Regions from separate parts of the Curtobacterium sp. MCJR17_020 genome, predicted to be linked through region 1. Evidence: predicted binding sites of a transcription regulator. Region 1 holds the regulator's gene; each other region holds the start of a gene.
The links. The regulator HrcA, encoded in region 1, represses chaperone genes, less so after heat shock. The targets are predictions, from matches to a motif close to TTNGCACTCGNNNNNNNCGAGTGCNAA.
Positions count from the first base shown of each region.

Region 1 (6,102 bases):
ACGTGCTCGGATCGGGCACGGCGACCAGCGGTTCGAGACCGCGGTGACGCAGGCCCTGACGTGGCAGATCCAGGAGCGCAGCGGTATCCGCGTGCGCGTCGAGGAACAGCCCGACGACGACGAGGTCCGGTACAACCCGGTGACGTTCGACGACGACGGCGTCCCGATCGCCCCCGCCTCGATCGGCACGCCCCGGGTCGAGAAGTTCGCGCCGGACGGCACCCCGCTGGTGACCGCCGGCACGTCGGCGACGCTCACGATGCACGCCTTCGGGCGGACGGTGCAGGCGCCCGTCCGGGTCGTGTCGATCATCGACGAGCACGACCGCAAGGGCTTCGCGTACGGCACGCTCGAGGGGCACCCGCTCTCCGGCGAGGAGTCGTTCGTCGTCGAGCGCACGTCGGACGGCTCCGTGTGGCTGCAGATCCGGCAGTTCTCGCAGCCGTCGAGCCGGAAGTGGCAGTTCGTCGCGCCGCTGCTGCGTCGGCAGCAGAAGGTGATGGCGGAGCAGTACCTGGCGGCGCTGCGGGGCGACTAGCGGCGAGCGCGTGCTTGCGTGCGCGTGTGCTTGCGCGCTGGGTCAGCGCAGCGGCGGCAACGCCGCGATGGCGTCCTCGATCAGGGCGGCGTCGACCCGGCAGTCGCGCGCGACCGTGACCGCGTTGGTGGCCCGCAGCGCCTCGACGTCGAACACCCCGGTGGCGACCGCCAGGAAGGGGATGCCGGCGGCGTCCGCAGCCTCGCCGTCACGCGGGGTGTCGCCGACGATGACGGCGCGGGTGCCGGCGAGCTCCGCCGCCGCGCGGGTGGTGACGTCCGCGCGCTCCACCTCGGTGTCGCCGAAGTAGGAGTGGTCCCAGTCGAACAGGCCCTCGTCGAACCCCGCACCGGCCAGCTTGACGCGGGCGCGGTACTCGGAGTTGCCGGTGAGCAGACCGTTCCGCCACCCGAGCTCCGCGAAGCGGGTGAGCAGCGCGGTGGCACCGGGGACGGGGGACCGGTGGTCGCCCGAGGCGTGCCGCTCGGCGGTGAGGTCGCGCAGGTGCCCGCTGACCGTCGGGATGATCGTGTCCTCGAACGCGTGGGCACGGACGTGCTCGGCGATGAGCCCGGCATCGGTCCGACCGTGCTGGTGCCCGACCCGCAGGGTGAGGTCGCGGCCGACCGCCCGCTCGAGCGCCAGGTGGTAGAGGTTGCCCGGGGACGACGCGTTCATCACGAGGGTGCCGTCGATGTCCCACAGGACCGTGGTGGGGACGGGGTGGTGCTCCATGCGTCCATCATGACGGACAATGGACTCCATGCCGAGTGCTCTCCCGATCGCCGATCCGGCACCCGCTGACGGACTGATCGTGCCGCGAGCGGCGGCGGGCTCCGCCGCCGGTTCCGACCCGGCGGCCGTGCCGTTCGGGGTCTACGTCCACGTGCCGTTCTGCCGGGTGCGCTGCGGCTACTGCGACTTCAACACGTACACGGCGTCCGAGCTGCGCGGCGTGCGCCGCGACGACTACGCCGGCCACGCCGTGCGGGAGATCGAGTGGGCCGCGACCGTGCTCGACCGCTCCGGCGTCCCGCGTCGGCCCGTGTCGACCGTGTTCTTCGGCGGCGGTACCCCGACGATGCTGCCGGCCTCCGACCTGGCGATGATCCTGCGGGCCATCGACGACACGTGGGGGATCCTGCCCGGCGCCGAGGTCACGACCGAGGCGAACCCGGACTCGGTCGACGCGTCCTCGTTGCAGACACTGCGCGAGGGCGGGTTCAACCGGATCAGCTACGGCATGCAGTCGGCCGTCCCGCACGTCCTCGCGACCCTCGACCGCACACACGACCCGTTGCGCGTGCCGGTCGTCGTCGACCTCGCGAAGCAGCAGGGCCTCGACGTCTCCCTCGACCTCATCTACTCGACGCCGGGGGAGTCCCTCGACGACTGGCGCACCTCGCTCGACGCTGCCCTGGCCTGCGAGCCCGACCACGTGTCGGCGTACTCGCTCATCGTCGAGGACGGCACCGCGATGGGCCGCATGGTGGCGCGCGGGGAGCTCCCCGCCCCCGACGACGACCTGGCCGCCGACATGTACGAGCTCGCCGACCAGGTGCTCGGGGACGCCGGGTACTCCTGGTACGAGGTGTCGAACTGGGCCCGCGTCGACGCGGACGGCGGCACAGCGCGCCACGCGAGCCGGCACAACCTGTCCTACTGGAAGGGCCACGACTGGTGGGGTGTCGGCCCCGGCGCCCACTCCGCGGTCGCCGGCACGCGCTGGTGGAACGTGAAGCACCCGGCCGCGTACGCGAACCGGGTGCTGTCCGGCGAGTCGCCGGCCGCCGGGCGCGAGGTCATCGACGACGAGACCCGCTACGTCGAGCGCCTGCTCCTCGCCGCGCGGGTCCGCGGGGAGCTCGCGACGAGCGAGATCCGACAGGAGGCCCGTGGCCGGGTCGCGGGACTCATCGCGCGGGGTCTCGTGGACGGGTCGGCCGCGGTGCGGGGACGCATCGACCTGACCCTGCAGGGTCGCCTGCTGGCCGACGCGGTGGTGCGGGAGCTGCTGGACTGACCGGCGTCCCTACTGCTTGATGAACTCGATCGACAGGGGGTAGCGGTAGAACTGCCCCTGGTTCGCCGCGACGGCCGCCAGGATGCCGAAGACGACGGTCAGGACGGCGACGATCGGGAACAGCACCAGTCCGATGACCACGACGCTCAGCACGCCGCACGCGACGTACGCGATCGCCACGGTGATGTGGAAGTTCAGTGCGACCCGGGTGTGCTCGCGGATGAAGCCGCCGCGGTCGCGCAGCACCAGGTAGGCCACGAGCGGGGCGACGAAGTTGAAGAAGATCCCGCCGATGTGCGTCAGCGTGGCCCAGAGGCGCTGGTCCTCCGGGCTCATCGGCTGCGGCGGGGTGTACCCGCTCGGGTACTGGGGTCCGTTCGGGTTCTGCGGGCCACCGGGCTGCTGTCCGTAGGTCATGCCGGAAGCGTATCGGGGGTGCAGTCGTGCGGGCGTAGGATCAGCAGTCGACACGTCCGAGTGCCAGGTCGACCAGGAAGGAGCGCTCGTGGTCAGTGAACGCAGCCTCGAGGTCCTGAAGGCGATCGTGCGCGACTACGTGGCGTCCCGCGAACCGGTCGGCTCCAAGACGATCGTCGAGCGGCACGCCTTCGGCGTCAGCGCCGCCACGATCCGCAACGACATGGCCCTGCTCGAGGACGAGCAGCTCATCGTCGCCCCGCACACCTCGTCCGGCCGTGTGCCGACCGACAAGGGCTACCGGCTGTTCGTCGACCACCTGGCCGCAGCCCGGCCGCTGACGAGCGCCCAGCGGCACGCCATCGAGACCTTCCTCGGCGCCCCGAACGACCTCGACGAGGTCCTCGGCCGCACCGTGCGCCTGCTCAGCCAGCTCACGAACCAGGTCGCCCTGGTGCAGTACCCCTCGATGGTGCGCGCCCGGGTGCAGCACGTCGAGCTGGTGCGACTCGGCGACGCCCGGCTCATGGTCGTGCTCATCACCGACACCGCCCGGGTCGAACAACGCGTCGTCGAGACCGACGTCGCGCTCGACGAGCCGCTGCTGACCGAACTCCGGACCGTCCTGAACGGCGCGGCCGTGGGACTCCTGCTGCAGGACGTGCCCACCGCGCTCCGTGCGGTGCCGCAACAGCTCCGGCCCGACGCCCAGACGCTCGGCGGGGTCGTGGTGGCGACCCTCATCGAGCAGGTCGCGGCGAACCGGCAGGACCGCCTGGTGATGGCCGGCGCCGCCAACCTGGCGAAGAGCGAGCAGGACTTCTCCGGCGGCCTCTTCCCGGTGCTCGAAGCGATCGAGGAACAAGTCACCCTGCTCCGGTTGTTCGGGGAGATGCAGGTGGACGACATCGCGGTGGCGGCCAGCATCGGCGTCGAGAACGCCGAGTACGGGCTCGACGCCACGAGCATCGTCGCCGGCGGGTACCTCGCCGGTGGCGGCGAGGTGGCACGCCTGGGTGTCCTGGGACCGACCCGGATGGACTACGGCACGAACATGGCCGCCGTCCGGGCCGTCGCACGGTACCTGTCCAAGCTCTTGGGCGAACACTGATCGACTGCAACACCGACCGACCGACCGAACACAACCGACTGAGGGATACGTGGCAGACCACTACGACGTCCTCGGCGTCCAGCGAGACGCCTCCGATGCCGACATCAAGAAGGCCTACCGCCGCCTGGCGCGTGAGCTCCACCCGGACGTGAACCCTGCTCCAGAGGCAGCCGAGCGGTTCAAGGACGTCACGCACGCGTACGACGTCCTGAGCGACCCGGAGCAGCGGCGCCGGTACGACGCCGGGCCCCAGGCCGACAGCCCCTTCGGTGGCGGCGCCGGCGGGTTCAGCGACATCTTCGACGCCTTCTTCGGTGGCGGTGGCGGTGGCGGCCGGGGCAGTGGTCCCCGCAGCCGTGCCGAGCGCGGACAGGACGCCCTGCTCCGCATCGACGTCGACCTCGACGAGGTCGTCTTCGGCACCCACAAGGACGTCGAGGTCGACACCGCCGTCCTGTGCGAGACCTGTCACGGGTCGTGCTGCGCGCCCGGCACCAGCCCGCGCACCTGCGACATCTGCGGCGGGTCCGGCAACATCCAGCGCCAGGTCCGCTCGCTGCTGGGCAACGTCGTGACGAGCGCCCCGTGCGGCACCTGCCGCGGCTACGGCACCGTCATCCCGAGCCCCTGCCCGACCTGCCAGGGTCAGGGCCGCGTCCGCGCCCGTCGCACCGTGCCGGTCGACGTCCCCGCCGGCGTCGACTCGGGCCTGCGCCTGCAGATGCCCGGCCAGGGCGAGGTCGGCCCCGCCGGTGGCCCCTCCGGCGACCTGTACCTGGAGATCCGGGTGCGGCACGACGACGTCTTCAGCCGCGACGGCGACGACCTGCTCGCCACCCTCGAGGTCGCGATGACCGATGCGGTGCTCGGCACCACGACGACGATCGACGGACTCGACGGACCCGTCGAGCTCGAGATCCGTCCCGGGGTGCAGAGCGCCGACGTGCTGGTGATCAAGGACCGCGGCATCACGAAGCTCCGCGGGAGCGGCCGCGGCGACCTCCGGGTCGGCGTGCAGGTCGTCACCCCGACGAAGCTGTCGCACAAGGAACGCCAGCTCGTCGAGCAGCTCGCGAAGTCGCACAAGGCCTCGGCCCCGCAGCTCGCCCGGTTCCAGCAGGGCATGTTCGGCAAGCTCCGCGACCGCTTCTTCAACTTCTGATGGCATCGCTCTACGTCGTGGAGTCGCTCGACGGGGTCGCCGTCGGTGGCTCCGTGACGCTCGACGGGGCAGAGGGGCGGCACGCCGTGACCGTCTCGCGCGTACGGGTCGGTGAGACGTTGCGGCTCTCGGACGGACGGGGGACCGTCGTGTCCGGCGCGGTGGACGCCGTCGACCGCGACTCGCTGGTGTTGTCCGTGGCATCGCTGTCCGTCGACCCGCGGCCCGTGCCGTCGCTGACGCTCGTGCAGGCCCTCGCCAAGGGCGGCCGAGACGAGATGGCGGTGCAGGCGTCGACGGAGATCGGTGTGGACCGGATCGTGCCGTGGTCGGCCGCGCGCAGCGTCTCCCGGTGGGAGGGCCCGAAGGTCGAGAAGGGGCGATCGCGCTGGACGGCCATCGCGCACGAGGCCGCGAAGCAGGCGATCCGGTCGCGGGTGCCCGAGGTCGGGCCGCTCGTCACGACGGCGCAGCTCGTCCCCGCCCTCGGTGCCGGTGCTGCGGTGCTCGTGCTCGATCCCACCGCGACCGTGCGGCTCGCGACCTGGGAACCGACGGCGGACCTCGACGAGATCGCCCTCGTGGTGGGGCCGGAGGGCGGCATCGACGGCTCCGAGCTCGACCGGCTCGAGGCTGCGGGAGCGATCAGGGTCCGGCTCGGCGACAGTGTGCTGCGGACCTCGACCGCCGGTCCCGCGGCACTCGCGATCCTGCAGGCCGGACTCGGGCGCTGGTGAGGGAAGGCCCGAGGTCGGTCCTGCGTTCTACGATGGAGTCATGAGCACCAGCACGCCCAGCGTCTTCAGCAAGATCATCGCGCGCGAGATCCCGGCGACCGTCGTCGCCGAGGA
Region 1 is NZ_CP126260.1:1,661,855-1,667,956, forward strand. Features, by position in the region: gene DEJ14_RS07865 (DUF1990 domain-containing protein) at 1-538, shown strand, start outside; gene DEJ14_RS07870 (HAD family hydrolase) at 581-1,273, opposite strand; gene hemW (radical SAM family heme chaperone HemW) at 1,302-2,561, shown strand; gene DEJ14_RS07880 (DUF4870 domain-containing protein) at 2,571-2,978, opposite strand; gene hrcA (heat-inducible transcriptional repressor HrcA) at 3,067-4,089, shown strand; gene dnaJ (molecular chaperone DnaJ) at 4,139-5,251, shown strand; gene DEJ14_RS07895 (16S rRNA (uracil(1498)-N(3))-methyltransferase) at 5,251-5,988, shown strand; gene DEJ14_RS07900 (histidine triad nucleotide-binding protein) at 6,029-6,102, shown strand, end outside.

Region 2 (6,102 bases), 1.8 Mb from region 1:
CCACGAGTGGCGTGCCCAGGTCATCCCGGCGTCACTGCAGAACCAGACGAGCGGCTCCACCGAGACGGGCTTCGTGCTCGTCGCGGTGTCCAGCGCCGACACCGACCAGACCATCGCCCGGTTCACCGTCATCTTCCTGGGCTTCGGCATCTCGGTGATCCTGCTCGGCGCCATGCTCACGCGGCTGCTCGTCACCGCCACGTTCGACCCGTTGCGCGACGTCGAGGACACCGCGGCGCGGTTCGCCGCCGGTGACTTCAACCAGCGCCTCGAAGCCGACACCCCGAACACCGAGGTCGGTCGACTGAACCGCTCCCTCAACGTCATGCTCGAGCGCATCGACACCGCGTTCGAGGACCGCCAGCGCACCATCGACCAGATGCGGCGGTTCGTCGGCGACGCTTCGCACGAACTCCGCACCCCGCTGGTGTCCCTGCGCGGGTACGCCGAGCTCTACCGGATGGGCGCCCTGCGCAAGGAAGAAGACGTCGCCCAGGCGATGGAGCGCATCGAGAAAGAGGCGAAGCGGATGGGCCTGCTCGTGCAGGACCTGCTCCAGCTCGCCCGCATCGACGAGTCCAAGCCGCTCGAGCTCGGCCCGGTCGACCTCGTCGCGATCGCCCGTGACTCGGCGCTCGACACCATGGCGTCCAACCCCGACCGCGAGATCCAGGTCCTGGTCGAGGACGCCATGACGGGCGAGAGCGTGCCCCAGGCCGTGCGGCCGCCCGCGTCGTCATCGTCGCTGTCGTCGGGGTCGTCGGACTCGTCGGGCTCCTTGTCCGACACGGGCGAGGTCCCCCCGGCATCGCCCACGTCGGCGAACACCACGGGCCCCATCGCGTTCTCGCGGCAGACGATCGCGCGCCTCCGTGCTCGGCGGACCCGAGCGATGGACATCGAGGCCGGTGCCGCTCCCACCGACGAGACGACGCCACTGCCCACGGTCGTCATGCCCAAGCGTCCCCCGATCGTGCTGGCGGAGGAGAACAAGATCCGCCAGATCGTCACGAACCTGATGGGCAACGCCATGCGGTTCACCGAGCACGACGACCCGATCGAGATCGGTGTCGGGGTGGACGACGACCGCGGCATGGCCCACATCGACGTCATCGACCACGGTGAGGGGATCCCGGCGCAGCTGCGCGACAAGATCTTCCAGCGGTTCTGGCGTGCCGACACCTCGCGTGCGCGGGACACCGGCGGTTCGGGCCTCGGGCTCGCCATCGTGTCGGGCATCGTCGCGGCACACCACGGCTCGGTCGAGGTCTTCGACACCGAGGGCGGCGGCGCGACCTTCCGCGTCTGGCTCCCCTTGCTGCCGCGCGACTACGCCGCCTGACGCGGGCGCGCGGCGCGCCCGCGCCCGCGCCCGCGCCCGCGGTTCCAAAATCTCGGCATGTCGCGCCACGTGGCGCTCGAGTTCGGAACCTCGGCGTTCAGCACACGGCGAGTCGTGGGACCCCGGCGCACCGATTCCGCCGCAAACCCGTTCTGTCCGGAGCCGCGTCACACCGACCAGCGAGACCGTCCATCGACGAGGAGCGGCACGAAGCTCTCGCCCGGACCGAACATGCGCACGAGACGCCGGACCCGGCGACGGTCGGACGCAGCGACGGAGAACGACGCTGGACGGGCCTCCAGTCCGAACCGACCGACTCGGCGAGGTTCCACGACATGCCGCTCGTTGATCGCCGAGGTTCCGAACAACGGCGAATCCGGCCCCGAGATGCCGAGATTTCGGAACCTCACGGGGCGGGACGGAACGGGCCGAACCGTCCGTTTGTGACCGCTCGCCGAACTTGAGCGGGGTGTTGTGACCTGCCGCCCCACGCACCCCTCCCCCCCCGCACGCGGAAGGGCCCCGCACGCGCAGCGTGCGGGGCCCTTCCGGAACAGCGGACCTAGAAGTCCATGCCACCCGTCGGGTCGCCGGCCGGAGCGGCCGCGGCACGCTCGGGCTTGTCGGCGACGACGACCTCGGTCGTCAGGAACAGACCAGCGATCGACGCAGCGTTCTGGAGCGCCGAACGCGTGACCTTGGCCGGGTCGATGATGCCCGCGGCGATGAGGTCGACGTACTCGCCGGTCGCGGCGTTGAGGCCCCAACCTGCTTCGAGCTCGCGGACCTTGGCGGCCACGACACCCGGCTCGAGACCGGCGTTCAGCGCGATCTGCTTGAGCGGTGCGTCGATCGCGACGCGGACGATGTTCGCACCGGTCGCCTCGTCACCCTCGAGGGTGAGTGCGTCGAGCGCGACCTTGCCGGCCTGGATGAGGGCGACGCCACCACCGGCGACGATGCCCTCTTCGACGGCAGCCTTCGCGTTGCGGACGGCGTCCTCGATGCGGTGCTTGCGCTCCTTGAGCTCGACCTCGGTCGCGGCACCCGCCTTGATGACGGCGACGCCACCGGCGAGCTTCGCCAGGCGCTCCTGGAGCTTCTCGCGGTCGTAGTCGGAGTCGGTCGCGTCGATCTCGGCGCGGATCTGACGGACACGGCCGGCGATCTGCTCGGCGTCGCCAGCACCCTCGACGATCGTGGTCTCGTCCTTGGTGATGACGACCTTGCGGGCACGACCGAGCAGGTCGAGCGTCGCGTTCTCGAGCTTGAGGCCGACCTCTTCGGAGATGACCTGGCCACCGGTCAGGATCGCGATGTCCTGCAGCATGGCCTTGCGGCGGTCACCGAAGCCCGGGGCCTTGACGGCGACGGACTTGAAGATGCCGCGGATCTTGTTCACGACGAGCGTGGCCAGGGCCTCGCCGTCGACGTCCTCGGCGATGATCAAGAGCTGCTTGCCCGCCTGGATCACCTTGTCGACGACCGGCAGGAGGTCCTTGATGTTCGAGATCTTCGAGTTGACGATCAGGATGTAGGCGTCCTCGAAGACGGCTTCCTGACGCTCGGGGTCGGTGACGAAGTACTGCGACAGGTAGCCCTTGTCGAAGCGCATGCCCTCGGTCAGCTCGAGCTCGGTGCCGAAGGTGTTCGACTCCTCGACGGTGACGACACCTTCCTTGCCGACCTTGTCGATGGCCTCGGCGATGAGCGCGCCGATGGTCGGGTCTGCAGCCGAGATCGACGCGGTCGCGGCGATCTGGTCCTTGGTCTCGATGTCCTTCGCGTTGGCGAGGAGCTGGTCGGAGACGGCGGAGACGGCCTTCTCGATGCCGCGCTTGAGCGACACGGGGTCGGCGCCGGCGGCGACGTTGCGGAGGCCCTCGCGGACGAGTGCCTGGGCGAGGACGGTCGCGGTGGTCGTACCGTCACCGGCGACGTCGTCGGTCTTCTTGGCGACCTCCTTGACGAGCTCCGCACCGATCTTCTCGTACGGGTCGTCGAGCTCGATCTCCTTGGCGATGGAGACACCGTCGTTCGTGATCGTGGGGGCGCCCCACTTCTTCTCGAGGACGACGTTGCGGCCGCGCGGGCCGAGCGTCACCTTCACGGCGTCGGCCAGCTGGTTCAGGCCGCGCTCGAGGCCACGGCGGGCCTCCTCGTCGAAAGCAATGATCTTAGCCATGTGAGTTCTCGTCCCTCCCGGACGTCGTGGGGTCGTGCTGGCACTCAACGTGAGCGAGTGCCAACGCCGATTCTGGCACTCGCCCGGTGCGAGTGCAACACGATCGGGAGGCTCGTCACGTCTTCCCAGGACACGCCCCGCCAACAGCGCACCCCGACCACCGCCGCGGACCGCCCGCCACGCACGTCACGCAGCGCGGGCCACGCACGACGAACGCGCCGCCCCTGACGGGACGGCGCGTTCGCGATGAGTGTCGTGCGCTCAGGCCGGTCGGACCGCCTCCGCCTGCGGGCCCTTCGACCCGGTGCCGACGTCGAACACCACTGCCTGGCCCTCCTCGAGGACCTTGTAACCCGACATGTCGATGGCCGAGTAGTGCACGAACACGTCCTGACCTCCTCCATCGACGGTGATGAAGCCGAAGCCCTTTTCAGCGTTGAACCACTTCACGGTTCCGTTGGCCATGATCTCTTGCTCCCTGGTACTGCTGTGCGAACGACGTGTTCGTCGTCTGCAAGGGACTCTGCTCGAAGCACGCCGATCAGGCAAGAGGTGTGACGTTGTTTCACGTCGATTCCGACAGAAATCAACGTGCCCGAAACACGACCGTCACAAATGCGGACGGAACGGGCCCGCGGAATGCGGATCAGCCGGTGTAGTCGGCCCCGAGCACGACGCTCACGTCGGCGTTCGGGAACGCTGCCGACTGCTGCACGGCGGTGACCCCGAGCTGCTTCGCGATGCCCTGCGCGACCGCCGCCTGTGCGGCCTGCTGGTAGTACACGACCGTCGAGGTCGACCCGGTCGTGCCAGCGTCCCCGGTCGAGGCGACCTGCCAGCCGGCACCGGTGAGCGTCGCGCTGGCGCGGGCGGCGAGACCGGTGGTCGTCGTGCCGTTCAGGACGACGACGGTGGTCGTGCCCTGCTGTGCCGGCGTCGCGGCAGCGGCTCCAGAGTCGGCACCCGACCCGGCCGACGACGACGCCGAGGGCTTCGAGGTGGCGGACGCGGACGGCTTCGACGTGGCCGACGAACTCGTCGACGCCGAGGGCGAGTCCGAACCGCTGAACGAGTAGCTGCCGTTCAGGAGCGCGAGGACGAGCACGCCGATGCCGACGAGCACACCGGTGGCGAGTGCCGCCCAGGCGAACGCGATCCAGCCACGGCCGCGGCGCTGGGCACCGCGGTGTGCGCCGACCCGGGGGCCGTCGGCGACGTCGTCGAAACGGTCACGGGGGAATCTGGTGCTCATCGTTCCTCTTCACGTCCTTCGGGAGCGGCACCGGGCGCGACGAAGCTGCGCGTCGCCCGGGCGCTGGTGCGCGCGTGCCGGAGCCGCTGCAGCCTGGTGACGAGCTGCGGGTCGTACGCGAGTGCCGCGGGCGAGTCGATCACGCGGTTCAGCACCTGGTAGTAGCGCGCCGCCGACATCTCGAACTCGACCCGGATCTCCGCTTCCTTCGTGCGGTCGTGCCGTGCCCGGTCGTGCTCGAACGACAGCACACGCTGCGCGAGCTCGCTGAGCTGGTCAGCGCTGAGCTCGTCAGCGCGGTGCTCGTCGGTGGGGCTGGTCACGGCGGTTCCGATCACGTATCGGGTAACGGGTCTCGCACATCGTAGGGGCGGAGAGCATCCGGACCCTGGCACGGCGCTGGACTGTCGCGAACACCGGTCACAGGTTCGGGTCGCGGAACCAGCGCACGCGCGTGCCGAACGGGTCCGAGACGGCGACCGCGGTGCCGTCGATCGAGGCCGTGGCGAAGGCGTCCGGATCCGCCGCATCGACGTCGTCGGGCAGCGTCGCCGCCACACCGCGCAGGATCCCGGTGCGTTCGAGCGCGATCCAGTGCACGCCACGTTCGCGGACGCGGTCCACGAACCGCTGGCGCTCGGCACCCGGCACGTAGACCAGGGTGCCGGTGGTCAGCACGATCGGCTCCACGTCGTCCGGCAGGGCGTCCAGCGCACGGTCGAGGTCACCCGGCAGCGTGCCCCGGATCCGCACGGGAGGCACGGCGAGCGTCGCGCGCGCCGCCTCGCGCATCAGGGCGATCCGGTCCGTCGCCTCGGGCGGGACGGCCTCGACCAACCGGTCGAACGCGCCCGGTGCGGCGAGGTCGATCGGGTTCGGGTCGAGCAGGACCCGGGCACCGACGCGGATCGGCGCGCGGGCCGGAGCCGGAAGGACCCCGGAGACTTCTGCGACGAGACGGACCGCGGGTTCGTCGACCGCCGTGTGCATCCGGACGAGCTCGGTGCGCACCCCGCCGTGGTCGTCGCGCCCCGAGGAGTCGGGGCGCGACGACAGCACCGGGGCGCGATCCGCCGGCACCCGGGACTCCGACGTCCGGTGGTCGAGCGTCACCCGGTCCGGGATCGAGCAGAGCCCGGCGGCGCCCCCCGCGTCCACCAACCCGAGCGGCCGCGAGGCCCGCTCGGCGAGCGCCGCGAACAGCGGGACGACGGGACCGAGCCGCCGCGGGTCGTTGGCCTGCACCGTGGCGGAGGCGAGGGCCGCGACCAGGGCGGGGCGGGCCTCCCGACCGATCGCGCGCAGCGCACCGGGGTCCGACGG
Region 2 is NZ_CP126260.1:3,430,077-3,436,178, forward strand. Features, by position in the region: gene DEJ14_RS16345 (sensor histidine kinase) at 1-1,342, shown strand, start outside; gene groL (chaperonin GroEL) at 1,905-3,527, opposite strand; gene DEJ14_RS16355 (cold-shock protein) at 3,789-3,992, opposite strand; gene DEJ14_RS16360 (LytR C-terminal domain-containing protein) at 4,174-4,779, opposite strand; gene DEJ14_RS16365 (DUF3263 domain-containing protein) at 4,776-5,102, opposite strand; gene DEJ14_RS16370 (DUF2332 family protein) at 5,200-6,102, opposite strand, start outside.
Region 2: a site for HrcA is predicted at 3,565-3,591, ahead of groL (chaperonin GroEL). Genes of this name have one in related genera too.

Region 3 (6,102 bases), 1.9 Mb from region 1:
CCGTGGCTGAACTCGACGGCTGACGCGGAGCCGGTCCGGGGTGCCGATCCCTGATCCTCCGCACAGGAACATCACGGCTCGGTAACGAAACACTTTTGCGTACCGCCCCGTCACACGGGCGAAACACATGGACCTTACGTTTCTCGACATCCAGTGGAGGCGCCGCGTTCGACCCGAAGCGGCACGGCCTCCGCGCAGAGAAAGGGCTCCACGGATGATCAGAACCACCCGTGCCACCACGGCACTGGCGTTGGCAGGCGCAGTAGCCGTCCTGCTCGCCGCGTGTTCCACCACCAGCAGCGGCGACTCCCCGTCCAGCTCGGCGTCGAGCGGTGCGAAGAAGGACCCCGCCGCCAGCTGCAAGGCCCCCGACACCCCCAGCACCGACGCGCTGAAGATCGGCACGATCCTGCCGCTCACCGGTTCGCTGGCGTACCTGAACCCGCCGGCCGAGTCCGGCGTCGGCCTCGCGGTCAAGGACATCAACGCCGCGGGCGGCGTCCTCGACAAGGACGTCACCATCGACCCGGCGACGGACTCGGGCGACAGCAACGACATGACCGTGTCGAGCTCGGCCGCGACGAAGCTCGTGAACGCGAAGGTCCCGGTCGCGATCGGCGCCGAGTCCTCGTCGGTCACGCTCAACGTCATCGACCAGCTCACCAGCAACTGCATCGTCGAGATCTCGCCCGCGAACACCGCGAGCGACCTCTCCGGCTACTCGTCGTACTACTACCGGACCGCTCCGCCGGACTCGGTGCAGGGTTCGGCGCTCGGTCAGCTCGTGACCGGTGACGGCAACGCCAAGGTCGCGTTCCTCGTCTTCAACGACACCTACGGCACGGGCCTCCGCAACTCGGTGCAGTCCGCGGTCGAGGCCTCCGGTGGCCAGGTCGTCTACGGCGGCAAGGGCGAGGGCCAGGAGTTCCCGCCCGGTCAGACCACGTTCTCGTCCGAGGTGACGGCCGCACTCGCAGCCAAGCCGGACGCGATCGTCGTCCTGGCCTTCGACGAGACGAAGTCGATCATCCCGGAGCTCGTCTCGCAGGGGAACACGGCGAAGATCTACATGTCCGACGGCAACACGGCCGACTACTCGAAGGACTTCGACAAGGGCACCCTGACCGGCGCCCAGGGCACCATCCCCGGTGCCTCGCCGAAGGACGACTTCAAGAAGCAACTGTCCGCCTTCTACAAGGAGTCGTCGAACAAGACGCTCGCCGACTACTCGTACGCGGCGGAGTCCTACGACGCCACCGTCCTCGCAGCCCTCGCTGCGGTGAAGGGCAAGGGCACCGACTCGGGCACCATCCAGGCCAACATGGCCGCGGTCTCCGGCGCGGACGGCGGCACCGAGTGCGCCACGTTCAAGGAGTGCGTTGCACTCCTCGACGACGGCAAGGACATCCACTACACCGGCCCGTCCGGCATCGGTCCGTTCGACGACAACAACGACCCGTCGAGCGCCTACATCGGCATCTACAAGTTCGACGGTGCCAACAAGCCCGTCTACCAGAGCGCCATCCAGGGCGCGGTCAAGAAGTAACCACCACTACCGGTCCCACTCTGGGCCCGAGTCTCGGCTTCACGGAGCCGAGACTCGGGCCCAGCGACGTTTCTCGGTGTCGCGCACGCGAGAACTGTCGCACACGCCGAGACTCGGGCCAGGCGCGGCGCGGACAGACGGACTGGAGGCCCGGGGTGCGTCCGTCAGGCCGGCTCGGCCGGAGCAGGTGCGAGCGCTCGGCGACGGGACGCCCGCGCGGCGGCGAACGAGTCCGCCGTCAGCACCACGAGCGCCAACCACACGATCCCGAAGCCGAACCAGCGCGCGGGCGGCATGGCCTCGTGCTGCACCACCACACCGACGAGCAGCTGCATCACGGGCGCCAGGTACTGCGTCAACCCGAGGGTCGACAGGCTCACCCGACGCGCCGAGGACGCGAAGAGCAGGAGCGGGACGGCTGTCGCCGGGCCGGTGAGCACCGTCACCAGGACGTGCACCCAGCCTTCGCTCGTGAACGTCACGCCGCCGCCGAGCCCCGTCGCGCCGAGCACGACCAGCGCCACGACCGCGATCGGCAGCAGCCACACGGTCTCGATCGTCAGACCGCTCAGCGCGTCGACGGTGCCGCCGACCCGCTTCTTCACCAGGCCGTACAGGCCGAACGAGCAGGCGAGCACGAGCGAGATCCACGGCACCTGGCCGTAGCCCACGGCGATCACGACGACCGCCACGACGCTGATGCCGACCGCGGCCCACTGCGCCGGCCGCAGGCGTTCGCGGAGCACGACGACGCCGAGCGCGATCGTGACCAGGGGGTTGATGAAGTACCCGAGCGCGGCCTCGACGGTGTGGCCGGTCGTGGTCGCCAGGACGTACACGGTCCAGTTCACCAGGATGAGGACCGCGGCCAGGCCCATCACGGCCATCACCCGCCGCTGCGCCATCAGGGTTCGGGTGCGGAGCCACGAGCGGGTGACGGCGATCGCCACCGCGCAGAACACCAGCCCGAAGACGATGCGCCAGGCGACGATCTCGAACGCGCCGGCCGGGGCCATCGCCGCGAAGAGCAGGGGCATGAGTCCCCAGAGCCCGTACGCGATGATCGCCTGCACCACGCCGACGGATGCCTCGCTGCGGACGGGTCGCGCGGGACTCGGTTCACTCACGGAACCATCCTAGGAACGGCCACCGACGGGCCGGGCGTGCCACGGGCCTCCCGGTCGGAGCGCGGGCACGCGACGGACCCGCCGGGAGCCCGCAGACGCACGAACGCCCCGCCGGCCGACAGGCCGAACGGGGCGTTCGTGTGGAGTACTGGACTCAGTTGACGACGACCGCGAGGACGTCACGGGCCGACAGGACCAGCAGGTCCTCGCCCGAGTACTTGACCTCGGTTCCGCCGTACTTGGAGTAGATGACCTTGTCACCCACGGCGACGTCGAGCGGGACGCGGTTGCCGTTGTCGTCGATGCGACCGGGGCCCACGGCGACGACCTCGCCCTCCTGGGGCTTCTCCTTCGCGGTGTCGGGGATGACCAGACCGGATGCGGTGGTCTGCTCTGCCTCGACCTGGCGGATGACGATGCGATCCTCGAGCGGCTTGATGCTGACGGCCACGGTGACCTCTTCTTTCTCGGTACGGACTCGGTACAGATGAAAACCGGGTTGGCACTACGCAGAGGAGAGTGCCAACGCCAACTCTAGGGGGCCATTGGCACTCGGTCAATCCGAGTGCCAGCACATCAGGGGAACATCCAGCACCTGGGAGGATCGGGACATGGAAGCCGCCGAACTCGCCGCACTGCTGACCCCTGACGGGATGGCCCTGCTCGACCGTACCCCCGGCGTCTCGGACGGCGGCGAGATCGTCCGGGTGGTGTCGCGGCTCCGAGCCGAGGGGCACGACCCGCAGCTCGTCGCGGCGGTCCTGACCCAGGCCAAGCTCCGGCTCAAGGCCCGTGGCAAGTTCGGCGACTTCGCCGCGCGCATGCTCTTCACCGAGGCCGGACTCGAGCAGGCCACGCGCCTGCAGGTCGCCGCCCAGCACGCCGGGCGCTTCGCCGCGGCCGGGCTGACCCGGGTCGCCGACCTCGGGTGCGGGATCGGCGGCGACGCGATGGCGATGGCGGCCCTCGACCTCGACGTCACGGCGGTCGACCGTGACGAGGTCACCGCGGCGGTCGCCACGCACAACCTCGCAGTGTGGCCGAACGCCCGGGTCGAACTGGGCGACGCAGCGACCTTCGACCTCGGTTCGGTGGACGGCGTCTGGATGGACCCGGCACGTCGGACGAGCGGCCACTCCGACACCCGCCGACTGGCCGACCCGGACGACTGGTCCCCCTCGCTCGACACCGTGTTCGCGGCCGCCACGCACACCCCGACCGGCGTGAAGCTCGGGCCGGGCATCGATCGCGACCTGATCCCGGACACCGCCGAGGCGCAGTGGACGTCCGTCGACCGCGAGGTCGTCGAGCTCGCGCTGTGGTTCGGGCCCCTCGCCCGGCCGGGGATCCGCCGTGCCGCCACGGTGATCGGTGCGCACGGCATCGCCGAGATGACCGGCCCGGCAGACGCCGAGGACGCCGAGGTGGGGCCGTTCGGGGCCTACCTGTACGAGCCGGACGGCGCCGTCATCCGCGCACGGCTCATCGGCGACCTCGCCCGCACCCTGGACGGCCACATGCTCTCCGACGGGATCGCGTACGTCACCTCGGACCGCGCCGCGACCACGCCCTTCGCCCAGGGCTTCCGGGTGCTCGACACCATGCCGCTCGACGTGAAGCGCCTGTCAGCGCGACTCGCCGCCGACGGCATCGGCACCGTCGAGATCAAGAAGCGAGGCGTGGACGTCGATCCTGCACAGTTCCGCAAGCGGCTGCGGCTGCGCGGGACCGGTCGCGTCACGCTCGTGCTCACCCGGCTCGAGGGCCGGCACAGCGCGATCCTGTGCGAGCGGCTCAGCTGAGGAACGCGCCGGTGCCCGAGTCGTAGTCGTACGTGGGGTACGAGCTCTGGCCGATCACGCCGAGGAAGATGATGAAGGCGATCCAGATCAGCCAGATGCCGGTCATCACCCAGCCGGCGATGATGCCGGTCAGGGCGAGCGCTCGGCCGGCCTCACCGTTCTGCTTGATCTTGCGGAGCGCGACGTGGCCGAGGATCGCGCCGGCCGGGCCGAGCAGGATCGCGATGAACCACATCGGGACGGCGGCGAGACCGAACACGATCGAGAGGATCGCCAGCGTGTTCGTCTTCGGGCGCTGCGCGTAGGGCTGGTACGCCGTCGTACCGTAGGCACCCGCGGGCGCGTACGGCTGCTGCTGCGGCTGCGCGTAGGGGTTCTGGCCGCCCTGCTGCTGCGCGTACGGGTTCTGCTGGCCGTACGGGTTCTGGGCGGCGCCGTACGGGTCCTGCGGCGCCTGTGGTGCCGAGTACGGGTTCTGCTGCTGCGGAGCCGCGTACGGGTTCGACGGCTGCGGCTGGCCGTACGGGTTCGACGGCTGCTGCTGGCCGTACGGGTTGGACTGCTGCGGCTGCCCGTAGGGGTTCTGCTGCTGCGGCGCCGCGTACGGGTTCGACGGGTGCTGCTGGCCGTACGGGTTCGACTGCTGCGGCTGCTCCGGAGCCGACGGGGCCTGCGGTGCATCAGGAGCCTGCGGTGCGTCCGGTGCGGGCGTCCCGTCGGGCTGCCCGCCGTTCGTGCCGCCCGGCGTCGTCTCGCCCGGCTTCGGCCACTCGTTCTGATCGGACACCGTCCACCCCTCTCGGCGCCCGGTCTCTCCGACGCCACGTGAATCCTCCCACAGGCGCCCGAGGGCCGACCGGTCGGGGCCCGGACGGTTCAGACCTGGACGGTCGTCACCGGCAACGTCGAGTCGGCCGCGATCCCGAGGTCGCTCGGCGCGTGCCCCTCGGCGACCAGGCGTGCGCCGACGGCCGCGATCATGGCACCGTTGTCCGTGCACAGGTCGAACGGCGGGATCCGCAGCTGCACCCCCGCGGCGGCGCACCGCTCCTCGGCGACCTGCCGCAGCCGGGCGTTCGCGACCACACCGCCACCGAGCAGCAGTCGGTCGACGCCGGTGTCGCGGCAGGCGTTCAGGGCCTTGGTCAGCAGGACGTCGACGACGGCTTCGCGGAAGCTCGCCGCGACGTCGGCCACGGGGACCTCGCGCCCTTCGTCGCGGCAGCGCTCGACCCAGCGGGCGACGGCGGTCTTCAGCCCCGAGAACGAGAAGTCGTACCGGTGCGCGGCCAGGTCCTTCGGCAGCGTCAGGCCGCGGGGGAACCGGATTGCCTTCGGGTCGCCGTCCGCCGCGGCCCGGTCGATCTGCGGCCCACCGGGGTACGGCAGGCCGAGCAGCCGCGCGACCTTGTCGAACGCTTCACCCGCGGCGTCGTCGATGGTCTCGCCGAGCAGTTCGACGTCGCCGACCAGGTCCTTCACGAGCAGCAGCGAGGTGTGTCCGCCGGACACCAGCAGTGCGATCGTCGGCAGCTCGATGTCACTGCCGTCCGTGCGCAGGACGTCGGCGCCGACGTGCCCGACCAGGTGGTTCACGCCGTACAGGGGCTTGCCGGTGGCGACGGCG
Region 3 is NZ_CP126260.1:3,595,652-3,601,753, forward strand. Features, by position in the region: gene DEJ14_RS17100 (VOC family protein) at 1-23, shown strand, start outside; gene DEJ14_RS17105 (ABC transporter substrate-binding protein) at 215-1,546, shown strand; gene rarD (EamA family transporter RarD) at 1,711-2,673, opposite strand; gene groES (co-chaperone GroES) at 2,828-3,124, opposite strand; gene DEJ14_RS17120 (class I SAM-dependent methyltransferase) at 3,285-4,475, shown strand; gene DEJ14_RS19535 (DUF4190 domain-containing protein) at 4,468-5,262, opposite strand; gene tsaD (tRNA (adenosine(37)-N6)-threonylcarbamoyltransferase complex transferase subunit TsaD) at 5,352-6,102, opposite strand, start outside.
Region 3: a site for HrcA is predicted at 3,219-3,245, ahead of groES (co-chaperone GroES). Genes of this name have one in related genera too.